One region of the Caldicoprobacter guelmensis genome, then DNA from elsewhere that is predicted to be linked to it. Evidence: a T-box and tRNA genes for the amino acid it is inferred to sense, from the RefSeq annotation. Region 1 holds a T-box; the other holds one or more tRNA genes.
The links. A T-box is a leader RNA that pairs with one kind of tRNA and senses whether it is charged. The one in region 1 lies ahead of pheS (phenylalanine--tRNA ligase subunit alpha), so its partner is inferred to be a tRNA-Phe.

Region 1 (6,279 bases):
GTTTAAACAAGCGTTTTGTCGAATTTTTGGAACTCCCATCTCTATCGCAACCTTGCACCCAACCGTTGTTCTAGACCCTTTACAATCTTATCATGCAGAGAATTTACCTCTTCATCCGTCAGGGTTCTGTCGGCAGCACGATAGCTTAAGGAATATGCTATGCTCTTATAGCCTTCAGGTATCTGTCTACCCTCATACACATCAAAGAGCTCCACTCTTTCGAGCAGTTCCCCTCCCAGCTCTTTTATGCAGTTTTCCACCTGAGCAGCCAACACTTCTTTCTTGACCACCAGCGCCAGGTCTCGCTCAACAGCCGGATACTTGGGAAGCGGCCTATATCTTTTCTCCTCTTTTGCAAAATCAAGTAGCGTATCAAGTTCAAGCTCGGCCACCAGAACTCTCACTTCAAGCTGAAAGTTTTTAGCCACCTTTGGATGTATCTCACCAAGCAATCCTACTCCTTTTCCTTTTATCTTTAAAAGGGCTGTTCTCCCTGGATGGAAGGTGGGATGAGCATGAGGTACAAACTCGGCCTCATCCAGCAACCCCAGTTCATCCAGCAACACCTCAACCTTGCCTTTCAGGTCATAGTAATCGAGGTCCAGCCCGTACTCTGCAATGGTCAAAAGCGGCTTTTCCTCTGGCAAATCCTCCAGCGGCAGCGACTTGGGCAAGAAAGCTGGCCCTATTTCAAATATCTGGCACCTTTCCATTCCCCTGTTACGGTTACGCGAAAGCACTTCCAGAAGGCTCGGGATGAGCGTGGTGCGCATTATGCTTTGGTCCTCGCCCAAAGGATTTAAGATCCTGACTGTTTTGGGTATGAGCTGGGGATTGGTGATGCCTAATAGTCCATAAACTTTTGGGCTGGTAAAAGAGTAGGTTACTACCTCATAAAGGCCCGTGCCAACCAGTACATCTTTTACCCTGTCCATAAGCTTTTGTCGCCTGGTCTTCCTGCCCCGGCTTTGTGTGCCTTCCATCAAAGTCATGGGTATATTATTGTAGCCGTAGATGCGGGCTACTTCCTCGGCTATATCGGCCACACCCTCTATGTCCTGCCTAAACGATGGAACCTCTATGCGCATGTATTCGCCCTTTACCTCAACCTTGAACTCCAGCCTAGCCAAAATATCGGCCATCTCATCAGCCGATAGGTTAAGACCTAGAAGGCTGTTTACTCTCTTCCAGGGTATCTCTAAAATTCTCTTCTCTAGAGAACCATGGCAGACATCTATCACTCCCTCAACAACTGTCCCAATGCCTAACTCTTGAATAAGCTGCACAGCACGGTCTAAAGCAGCTCTTGCGTTGTGTATATCCAACCCCTTTTCGAACCTGAGCGAGGCCTCGCTACGAATTCCAAGCGCCTTTGCCGTCTGTCGTATGACTCCCCTATCAAACAGCGCACTTTCCAGCAAAATGTTCCTTGTTCCATCGGTAATCTCAGTATTGGCCCCACCCATAACTCCCGCCAGGCCTATGGGCTTCTCTACATCGGCTATAACCAACATATCCGGGCTGAGCACCCTTTCCTTGTCATCCAGTGTGACCAGCCTTTCGCCCTCGCGCGCTGTACGCACCACGATGGTTCTGCCCGCCACCTTATCCAGGTCAAAGGCGTGCATGGGCTGTCCCATCTCCAACATGACGTAATTGGTTATGTCAACGATGTTGTTTATGGGCCTAACACCTGCAGAAATCAGCCTGCGCTGCATCCACCTCGGAGATGGGCCAATCTTTACATCTTTTACTACGCGCGCACAGTATCTGGGGCACAAGTCAGGGGCCTCAACCACCACCTTGGCCTCGGCATTGACATCCCCGATACCCGGCTTTACCTCTATATGCGGCAATGTAAAAGAGGAGTTCAAAGCCACCGATGCCTCGCGGGCTATGCCTATGACGCTTAAACAATCTGGACGATTGGAAGTAACCTCAAACTCCAGCACATGGTCATCTAATCCCAATGCTTCCTTTATGTCCATCCCCAAAGGGTATTCTTCCTGCAAAATCAATATACCGTCCACCCCTGCTCCCGGATAGTCTTCTTCGGTAAGCCCTAGCTCCTCTCCGGAACACAACATTCCCTGGGATTCAACCCCTCGCAATGTGGTGGCGGTTATCTTATACCCTCCAGGCAATGTAGCGCCATCGAGTGCCACAGGTACAAGCTGTCCCTCCTTCACATTTGGAGCACCGGTCACTATTTGCACCTTGCATTTTCCAACGTCAACAACGCATACCACCAACTTGTCGGCATTGGGATGAGGCTTTATTTCAAGTATTTTTCCCACCACAACATTACTTATGCCTTCGCCCAGCCTGGTTATACTCTCAACTTTTGTCCCCGTCATGGTAAGTCGGTGCGCCAGCTGTTCAACAGGTACATCTACTTTCACGTACTCTTTCAACCATTTAAGCGGTACCAGCATTTATCTCCACCCCCTTAAAACTGCTCCAGGAAACGCATATCGTTTTCAAACAGCAGCCTTATATCATCTATCCCATATTTCAGGTTGGTTATGCGATCAAGGCCCATGCCAAAGGCAAAACCGCTGTACTGCTCAGGGTCAATCCCACCATACTTTAACACCTTTGGATGCACCATACCGGCACCTAGAATTTCGATCCAACCAGTATACGAGCATACACGGCATCCCTTGCCACCGCATGTGGTACAGCTCACATCCATCTCTGCGCTGGGCTCGGTAAACGGAAAATGATGGGGTCTGAACTGCGTCTTTGTCTGAGGTCCAAACATCTCCTTGGCAAACACGTCAAGTACGCCTTTTAAATCGCCCATGGTGATGTTCTTATCTATAACCAACCCTTCCACCTGATGGAAGATGGGAGAGTGGGTGGCATCCACCGCATCCGACCTATAAACCCGGCCGGGCACTATGATCTTTATAGGAGGCTTCTGCCTCTCCATTACGCGGATCTGGGTAGGCGAGGTATGGGTACGCAAAAGTATATTGTCTGTAATATAGAAGGTATCCTGCGTATCCCGTGCAGGATGATTCTTAGGAATATTAAGGGCCTCAAAATTGTAATAATCCCATTCAACCTCTGGCCCCTCGGCGATCTCAAAACCCATTCCCAGGAAAATATCCTTAATTTCGTTTAACACCATATTAAGGGGATGCAGCTTGCCACGATAATGGCGCCTGCCCGGCATGGTAACGTCGATCACTTCATCCTTCAATCGTCGGTTGAGTGTCTCCTCTTCAAGCACCTTTCTCTTCTTTTCAATCTCATCTTCAAGATAAGCCCGTATCTGGTTAGCAAGCTGGCCTATTTGGGGCCTCTCCTCAGCAGAGAGCTTTCCCATGCCTCTCAAAATCTGGGTTAATTTGCCCTTTTTGCCTAGAAATTCTACTCGAAAGTTCGACAACCCTTCAAGACTATCTATGTGCGCAAGAGCTTGCTCAGCTTCCCTTTTAATCTGTTCCAGCTGGTCCTTCATCTACAGCCCTCTCCTTTCATGGATATGGTCATGTATTAAAAAAGCCTTCGTCCGAGCATGGGACGAAGGCTTAACACGCCACGTGGTACCACCCAATTTCGTTTCGTGAAAAACGAAACCTCCTTCAACGATAACGGGTCAAACCCGGCAGGACCTACTACCACTTCAGCCCCCAGCTCCGGAGCGAACTTCTACCCTCGTCTTTATAGGGGCGCTTTCAGCCCATGGCGTCCCCCTCTCTGTATAAAGACGTTAAGGGTATACTCCTCTCCATCATCGCCTTTATCTATTAAAGCATTACGAGTTCCTTGTAAAGGATGTAAGCATTTATGGAACCCGTCTTTTCAAAAATTTTCCATATTATGTCAGCCAGCCTCACCGGTCCCATCTCCTTCACCGGCTTTTCTTAGGCTAATTATACCATACGCACTACCTGGATTCAAGAAATTTCAAGGCATTATTTGCCTGATTTGCGCAGCACCTCATATATCAATACACCTGCAGCCACCGAAGCATTAAGGGATTCTGCTCTCCCCGGCATGGGTATCCTTACTAGCGAAGAAGCAAACCCGCATATTTCTTGACGCACGCCCTCTGATTCATTCCCAACGACAACAGCTATTCTATCATATCCCCCCGGCCACTCAAATAGGTTGGAACCGTTCAGATGGCTGACCAGAATATGGACTTTGGCTTCCACAAGCCTGTTGAAAAACTCGATGTGGTCCTCCACCTCATAGATGGGCATGCGAAATATCGAGCCCATGGTGGAGCGCACAACCTTTAAATTAAAGGGGTCCACACAGCCTTTGAGCAAAACAACTCCATCTCCCCCTGCTGCATCCATAGTCCTTATTATGGTTCCCAGGTTCCCCGGATCTCTTATCTGGTCTAAAACCACTATAAAAAACGATTGTTTGCTCAACAGGTGTTCAAGACGATACTCCTTTTTGTTTACCACCGCTAGAATCCCCTGAGGCGTTTGTGTATCGCTGATGCTCGCAAACAGCTTATCTTCTACAACTAAAGTCCTCAAATTATCTATCGGTATGCCTACCTGGTTTTTAAATTCAAGCCAGTTAAACCCTCTTGATACCACCAAAGCCCAGATGCTTTCGCCTTCATTTAACGCTTCTTTTACCATCTTAACTCCTTCTACCAAGTACTGCCCGTAGATATCCCTATATTTTTTGTTGTGCAACATTTTAATTCGCTTGATAGAAGGGTTTTGCGTACTAGTGACGTACTCTTCCAAGCGCATTACCACCTTTTACTCCTGTGCCCTCTCCTCTAACATCTTTATGTGGTCGTTCCGCCCAATGGCCACCAATACGTCGCCTTCATAAATCACGTCCTCACCTTTTGGAGAGACCAGCACATCATCGCCGCGTTTTATGGCCACAATATTGAGGCCGTATACCACTCTCATGTTGATCTGTTTCAGTGACTTTCCAATCCATTCAGGAATGGCTGTAACCTCCACCAGGCTATAGTCAGATGCAAGCTCGATATAGTCAAGTACGTTGGTTGATGCCAAATGATGTGCAATTTTGACTCCCATATCCCTTTCAGGAAATACCACCTTGTCAACGCCTATCTTGTACAACACTTTCGCATGCAGGTCATTTTGTGCCTTACCTATTACGAATTTGACCCCCAGTTCCTTGCAAAGCAATGCGATCAATATGCTGGACTGTATATCATCCCCTATCGAAACCACCACAGCATCAAAATTCCTTATGCCCAACGATCTCAGAGTTTCCTCATCAGTAGCATCGGCTTGAACAGCATGCGTCACACAATCGGCTATCTCCTGTATCCTTTCCTGGCTCCTATCGACAGCAAGGACATCATGGCCCAGGGCACACAAAGTCTTTGCAACGCTTGAACCAAAACGCCCTATGCCGATAATTGCAAACTGCTTCTTCATAACAAAATACCTCCTTTTTAACCCACCATTACCTTACCTTCAGGGTATTTCACATTGCCATTGTCGCCTGCCAGCCTCTTTGCAAAGGCCAGCGTCAGCGTCAAAGGACCTACCCTACCTGCAAACATGGTCATAATAACGAATATTTTGCTAATATCGTTTAATTCAGAGTTATTAAAGGTACTCAACCCCACCGTTCCCAAAGCAGAGGCCGTTTCAAAGATCACGTCAACCAGCGGATAGGGCTCAATCAGAGACAATATCATGCTAACGCTCACCAATATAATGAAACTTATAACCGCTATCGCCAGCGCCCTGTTTACAATACTATAAGGGATCCTTCTATTAAAAACCTCTACATCACGCCTGCCTTTGATTACGCTGAGCACCGTAAGCAGAATTACGCTGGCCGTAGTGGTCTTGATTCCCCCACCCGTACCCGCAGGTGAAGCCCCAATAAACATCAGGATGATGGTCATAAACTTCGAGGCATTCCTGAGAGAAGCCTGATCAATTGTATTGAATCCAGCGGTTCTAGGGGTCACAGATTGGAATAATGCCCCTAGAATCTTGCCCCTCCAATTCTGGCCGCCCAAGGTAGCCGGATTATTGAATTCCACAATAAAGAAGAACAAGGCACCCGTCACAATCAATATAGCAGTAACGCACACCACCAGCTTTGTGTGCAATGACCACTTCTCAAAACGCTTGTTTCTGTAAATATCCAGCAAGACAGAAAAGCCAAGCCCTCCACATATGATTAAACCCATTATCGCAAAGTTTACGATGAAATCGTCGGTAAAGCCAGTAAAACTCCTATACCCTCCCATGAGGTCAAAGCCGGCGTTACAGAAAGCTGAAATGGCGTGGAATATGCTGA
Region 2 (6,279 bases), on a different contig from region 1:
GCTTCCTACCGGGGGTACGGCGCGTTTCTTCTCCCCCCTGGGAGTGTACGATTTTGTGAAGAAATCCAATGTAATATTTTATACTGAAAAAGCGTTAAAAGCCGTGGCTCATGATGTCATAGAGTTTGCAAACAGGGAAGGTTTAGTTGCTCATGCAAATTCCATAAAAGTGAGGTTAAAAGATAATGGCTGAATTTTTGCGTGATGATATTAAAGATTTAAAGCCATATAAGGTTCATAACATACCCTATAAAATAAAATTAGATGCTAATGAAAGTCCCTATGACCTGCCAGATGCTATAAGGCAACAGTTGGCAAAAGAACTGATGGAGGGGTGCGGATTTAACAGATACCCTGATTCAGATGCAACCGCCTTAAGGGAGGCCATTTCTCGATATTGTGGCGTATCACCAGATGAAGTCATGGTGGGAGTAGGGTCAGACGAATTAATAAGGGTTACAATAAGCGCCTTTGTAGGAAAGGGAGATGTGGTGCTGTGTCCCAGCCCATCATTTGCAATGTACGGAATATTTACCCGTATAGCGGGGGGTATCCCCGTAGATGTGCCGCTGGATGATAATTTTAATTATGATATGGATGCATTTTATAAAGCGATAGAACAGCACAAGCCAAAACTTGTGTTCGTATGCTCTCCCAATAATCCTACAGGCAACGTTATCGATAAGGCTGACCTTATGAACTTAATCAAAAATTTTAACGGCGTGGTAGTGGTGGATGAGGCCTATGGAGAATTCTGCGAAGAGTCGATTGTCAGCCAAAGCGTCAATTACCCTAATGTTTTGGTTCTTAAAACTTTTTCGAAGGCTTTTGGGCTTGCCGGCCTCCGCATAGGATATATGATAGGAAATCGAAGGCTAGTTGAAGAGGTATATGCTGTAAAACCTCCTTACAACATAAACAGCTTCTCACAGAGGGTTGCACAGCTCGTGCTTGAAAACGTCGACGTCTTTCGTATCAGGATTGCTACAATAGTGAATGAAAGGGAGCGATTGTACCACAGATTAAGCGCTGTAAAGGGAGTAGAGGTTTATCCTTCAAAGGCCAATTTTTTGCTGATAAAGGTTGATGATGGCGAAATGGTCTACAAAAAACTGAAAGAGCAAGGTATACTGGTTCGCAACTTCCCAAGCGACCCTAGACTAAAAAGTCATCTACGCATCACGGTAGGTATAAGGCAGGACAACGATACCTTTGTAGAAGCGCTAAAGTGCATATTGGAGGGATAAGTGATGGATCAAAGGATAGGCAGAGCAGAAAGGCATTCGATGGAAACAAGTGTAAGGGTGGAGATAAACCTGGAAGGCCAGGGACAAGCTCGGATAGATACCGGTATCGGATTTTTTGACCACATGCTCAACATCCTAGCAGGGCACAGCGGCTTTGACCTTACTGTGGAATGTCACGGTGACTTAAATGTTGACGGCCATCACACGGTAGAGGATGTGGGTATCGTCTTGGGGAGAGCTTTTGCGCAGGCCCTTGGGGACAAAAAAGGAATATGCCGTTACGGGACGTCTTTTATACCCATGGATGAGTCGCTGGCCATGGTAAGCCTGGATATAAGTGGTAGGCCGTATCTGCATTGGGATATACCGCCGATTGCTCCTATGGTAGGAAATTTTGACACCCAGCTTGCTGAGGAATTTTTCAGGGCTTTCTCCAGCCAATGTGGAGTTACGCTACATATAAGGGTTTTGTACGGCAAAAATGCCCATCACATGCTGGAAGCCGTCTTTAAAGCTTTTGCCCGGGCCTTACGTCAGGCGGTGAGTATAGAAAAAGGGGTGGATAAAGTTCCTTCTACCAAAGGAATAATTGATTGATAGTATCTTTAAAAATACAGGAGGCAATTTGGGATATGATAATATATCCGGCAATAGACATAAAAGAAGGGAAATGTGTTCGTTTAAGGCAGGGCAGGATGGATCAACAAACAGTGTACAGCGAAAATCCGGTAGAAGTTGCTCTGCAATGGAAAGCCAGGGGTGCGCGATTTCTCCATGTGGTGGACCTGGACGGCGCATTCCAAGGGCATTCGCAAAACGAAGGTGTTATAAAGGAAATAGTAAAAAGGACAGGTATACCTGTTCAGGTGGGTGGCGGTATACGCTCTATGGAAAGGATAGCCTTTCTTTTGGAGGAGATTGGAGTGGCCAGGGTTATACTGGGCACAATAGCGATAGAGGATCCCGCATTGATTGAGCAGGCTGTGAAGCGTTTTGGGACATCTATAGCCATTGGCATAGATGCAAAAAATAATCGAGTAGTCACAAGAGGTTGGGTAAATGAAAGCGATGTAACGCCAGTAGAGCTGGGTAAAAAAGTTAAAGAGATGGGCGTGGAGACAGTAGTCTATACCGATGTGCTACGTGATGGGACGCTGGAGGGGCCAAATATATCATCTACTAGAGAGATGGTAGAAAAAACAGGCCTCAGTATAATAGCATCAGGTGGTGTAAGCTCTCTCGAACACATAGTTCAGCTTAAGTCAATCGGAGTGGCTGGTGTCATTGTAGGTAAGGCCCTGTACAGCGGCAATATAAACTTAAAACAAGCCTTAGAATTGGAGTAAAGTACAGATTGATGTAAACGTTGGCGAAAGGGAGGAATTTTTACTCATGTTGATGGATGAGGTGAAATTTAACAGCGATGGACTGATACCTTCCATTATTCAGGATAAAAATACGGGAGAAGTGCTGATGTTGGGCTATATGAACCGCCAGGCATTGCAAAAAAGCCTTGAAACCGGAATAACTCATTTTTGGAGCAGAACCCGTAGAAAATTGTGGATGAAAGGAGAAACTTCGGGCCACATTCAGAAAATAGAGGAGGTATTCATCGACTGCGACGGCGATGCTCTGTTATTTAAGGTAGAACAGGTTAAGGCTGCCTGCCATACCGGCTATAAGTCCTGTTTTTATCGGTGTGCTGATAAAGTCAGCGATGAATGGGTCGTAAAGGGGGAGAGGGTGTTTATTCCTGATGAAGTGTACGCTGATGCAAAAAAGGAAAATGAACATAAAGTGAATAGTATGGCTGAACAACCTTCTTCGGAAATGCATAAGGAATTATTTGAAAAACAAAATTGTCCTGATACGAAGGCCTCGGTATTGCGGGAATTGTATGACGTTATAGTGGACAGAAAACTGCATCCCAGAGAAGGGTCTTATACATGTTATCTATTTGAAAAAGGTATTGATAAAATTTTAAAAAAGGTAGGAGAGGAAGCATCTGAGGTGATTATTGCAGCAAAAAACAGGGTAAAATCTGAGGTTATATACGAAGTAAGTGACCTTATGTATCACCTCTTAGTTTTATTGGTTGAACAGGGGATAACTCTTGATGAAATATATGATGAATTGAAAAGGCGAAGATAGAATAAAGGATATTTATAAAGATAATGTGAGATTTTAAAAGAAATGTAAAGATAATCAAGATAAATCCACGTGGATTGTTTTTGACTTATAGTCACAGGTACTATATACTAGAAAGAGTCAGAAGACGTTATGATAAGGTGACGGTGAAAAGGGGCGGGTAGTACGCCTCGGTAGCTCAGTTGGTAGAGCAGCGGACTGAAAATCCGCGTGTCGGTGGTTCGATTCCGCCCCGAGGCACCAACATGAAAAGTTAATATGCGGGAATAGCTCAGTGGTAGAGCGTCACCTTGCCAAGGTGAAAGCCGCGGGTTCGAATCCCGTTTCCCGCTCCAGTATGGCGCCGTAGCCAAGCGGTAAGGCAGAGGTCTGCAAAACCTCGATTCCCCAGTTCGAATCTGGGCGGCGCCTCCAAATTTTTGCCGGAGTGGCGGAACTGGCAGACGCACAGGACTTAAAATCCTGGGGTCTGAAGAAGACCGTGCCGGTTCGAGTCCGGCCTCCGGCACCAGATTGAAATATTCGGTAAGTTGTAACGGATTAACCTCCTCACACAAATCCAGTGTTGGTGAGGAGGTCGTTTTTATGGGTAGATAAAAATACTAAGCTTCGTTAAAGGGACTACATAAGCTCTTGAAGTGACCTGGAAAGGTGTACTAGATAGTGGACAATTTAATAATGGGAGATGGGTATGAAGCCACTTGAAAGAATTTCTAGAACGGAAAAGATTGTAAATAGTTTGAAAGAATATATTGTTTCAGGAGAATTCAAAATTGGAGATAAATTCCTAACAGAAATGGAAATAAGTAAACAATTAAATGTAGGTCGTTCCACTGTGAGAGAAGCTCTAAGGGTTCTTCAAACAATGGGATATATCGAATTAAGACCGGGACGAGGTGCTTTTGTCCTTAAGACGAGAGAAGATGAGATAGGTAATATAGTAAATTGGTTTACTGAACATGGTGTGGAAATCATGGATTTTATGGAAGTGCGAATGTCTATTGAAACACTGGCTGTTAGGTTGGCTGCTGAAAGAAGAACAGAAGAACATTTAAAAGAAATGGAGGAGTTATATAATGAATTTGAACAGGAAATAAAAGACAAGAAAGATGCAGTAAAGTTAGCATTGCTAGATGAAGCTTTCCATAACTCTATAGCAAGAGCGTCAAATAATAAATTGTTGGTAAGTATTAGCGAAAAGGTGGCAAGAGCTTTTGGTGATTACAGGAGAATGGCTTTTTCTGTTACTGAAAATGCCATCCATGCGCTTGAGCCGCATAAAGAAATAATGGAAGGGATAAAGGAAAAGGATGTTAAAAAAGCTGAAAGTGCGATGGTAAGACATTTGGAAATATCTTTAGAAGATATAAAAAAAGTAATGAGGGCGAATTCATGAGGGAAGGAGGTGAAGGGTAAGAATAAGGAGATTGATATGGAGAAGAAGAATAAGAGGTTATATCTAATTGTATGATGTCAGATATGAATAAAAACTGACCTAAGATACTAAAACATGTATTTTTTAGGAAAGCATATACATAAAAAGGTGTAATCGCTTTTTATACAAGTTATAAAGTTATTTTAAAATTTGCAAAGAAATCTCTGTAGTGTAAGGAGTGTGTGGTATATGAAAAAGAATTTTGGGAAGATTCTTTTACCAATTATTACACCTTTTAAAGAAAATGAAGAGGTAGATTATGAAGTATTTAAGGAATTATTGAATTATTTGATTGAAAATAATTGTTTTGACACATTGATCGTTACAGGAACAACGGGTGAATTTAATACTTTGACGTTTGAAGAACGGGTAAATCTCTTTGAAATTGCAGTTAAAGTATTAAACGGGAAGAAACCGATAATAGCAGGTACTGGGTGTGGATCAACAAGGGAAACAATTGCTTTAACTAAAGCTGCAAAATCCCTGGGAATTGATACTTGTATGATAGTCGCACCGTTTTATTGTAAGCCCACTCAGCAGGCTATTAAAGAACATTATCTTGCAATTGCTGATGAGTGTGATGTGGATATTCTACTTTACAATATACCCCTTTTTACTGGTGTTAATATAGAGCCTTCTACTTTAAGAGAGCTTGCAAAGAACAAGAGATTTATAGGGATTAAAGATGAGGCTGGGGTAAATCCTGTTCAGTTGACGGATTATTACTATGCGGTGAAGGATATAAATCCAGATTTCTTGCTTATCAATGGAGATGATATAATGTTAATGCCTACCATTGCACAAGGCGCAGTGGCTATAGTGAGTGGAGGTGCTCATATACTTTCTAAAGAAATAAGGCAGGTGTTTGAGCTTTGTGCTGCGGGTAAGTTAGAGGAAGCTATAGAGATATACAGAAAGATATTTTTATTCTGCAAGACGAATGGGATTAATGGACGGATACATCCAAATTCCATGTTAAGGGCGGCGATAGAAATAGTGACGGGTATTAAAGTAGGTAAACCAAGAAGGCCTCTTGATGGAATAAATGAAGCTGAAAGGCAGATTCTTTTAAATACATTAAGGGAAATAGGTTTAATTAAATAACATTTCCAGCCTTTATAGTTTTTTAATTTCTGCAAAATAAATGACTTGTTATTTTTGGTAAAAAGAAAGTAGGTGTTTGAAGTGGGTAAAGGTGATGATATAAGAGGTATTATAGTACCATTGCTTACACCATTTGATAAGTTTGAGAAATTAGATGAAGGATTATTTCGCAAACAGGTGAGGTATTTGTTATCGTGTGGAGTGCATGGGTTAAGTCCAGGAGGAAGTACCGGCGAGGGGGCCATGGTAAAAGACGAGGAACTAGCCCGCATGATAGAGATAATAAGAGAAGAGGATACACGTGGAATTAAAGTAATTGCAGGTATAATTAGATGTTCGGTGCGT

Region 2: it has a tRNA-Phe gene. The T-box ahead of pheS (phenylalanine--tRNA ligase subunit alpha) is inferred to sense a tRNA for this amino acid. The anticodon was not compared.

The regions. Positions count from the first base shown of each region.
Region 1 is NZ_JAFBDW010000002.1:387,710-393,988, reverse strand. Features, by position in the region: gene pheT (phenylalanine--tRNA ligase subunit beta) at 42-2,435, opposite strand; gene pheS (phenylalanine--tRNA ligase subunit alpha) at 2,450-3,469, opposite strand; T-box leader at 3,525-3,755, opposite strand; gene JOD02_RS04460 (YqzL family protein) at 3,759-3,857, opposite strand; gene JOD02_RS04455 (TrmH family RNA methyltransferase) at 3,927-4,724, opposite strand; gene JOD02_RS04450 (potassium channel family protein) at 4,740-5,399, opposite strand; gene JOD02_RS04445 (TrkH family potassium uptake protein) at 5,417-6,279, opposite strand, start outside.
Region 2 is NZ_JAFBDW010000001.1:290,186-296,464, reverse strand. Features, by position in the region: gene hisD (histidinol dehydrogenase) at 1-193, shown strand, start outside; gene hisC (histidinol-phosphate transaminase) at 186-1,247, shown strand; gene hisB (imidazoleglycerol-phosphate dehydratase HisB) at 1,251-1,844, shown strand; gene hisA (1-(5-phosphoribosyl)-5-[(5-phosphoribosylamino)methylideneamino]imidazole-4-carboxamide isomerase) at 1,880-2,593, shown strand; gene hisIE (bifunctional phosphoribosyl-AMP cyclohydrolase/phosphoribosyl-ATP diphosphatase HisIE) at 2,640-3,398, shown strand; tRNA gene JOD02_RS01580 (tRNA-Phe) at 3,563-3,638, shown strand; tRNA gene JOD02_RS01575 (tRNA-Gly) at 3,656-3,730, shown strand; tRNA gene JOD02_RS01570 (tRNA-Cys) at 3,735-3,809, shown strand; tRNA gene JOD02_RS01565 (tRNA-Leu) at 3,817-3,906, shown strand; gene JOD02_RS01560 (FadR/GntR family transcriptional regulator) at 4,087-4,791, shown strand; gene dapA (4-hydroxy-tetrahydrodipicolinate synthase) at 5,020-5,934, shown strand; gene JOD02_RS01550 (dihydrodipicolinate synthase family protein) at 6,016-6,279, shown strand, end outside.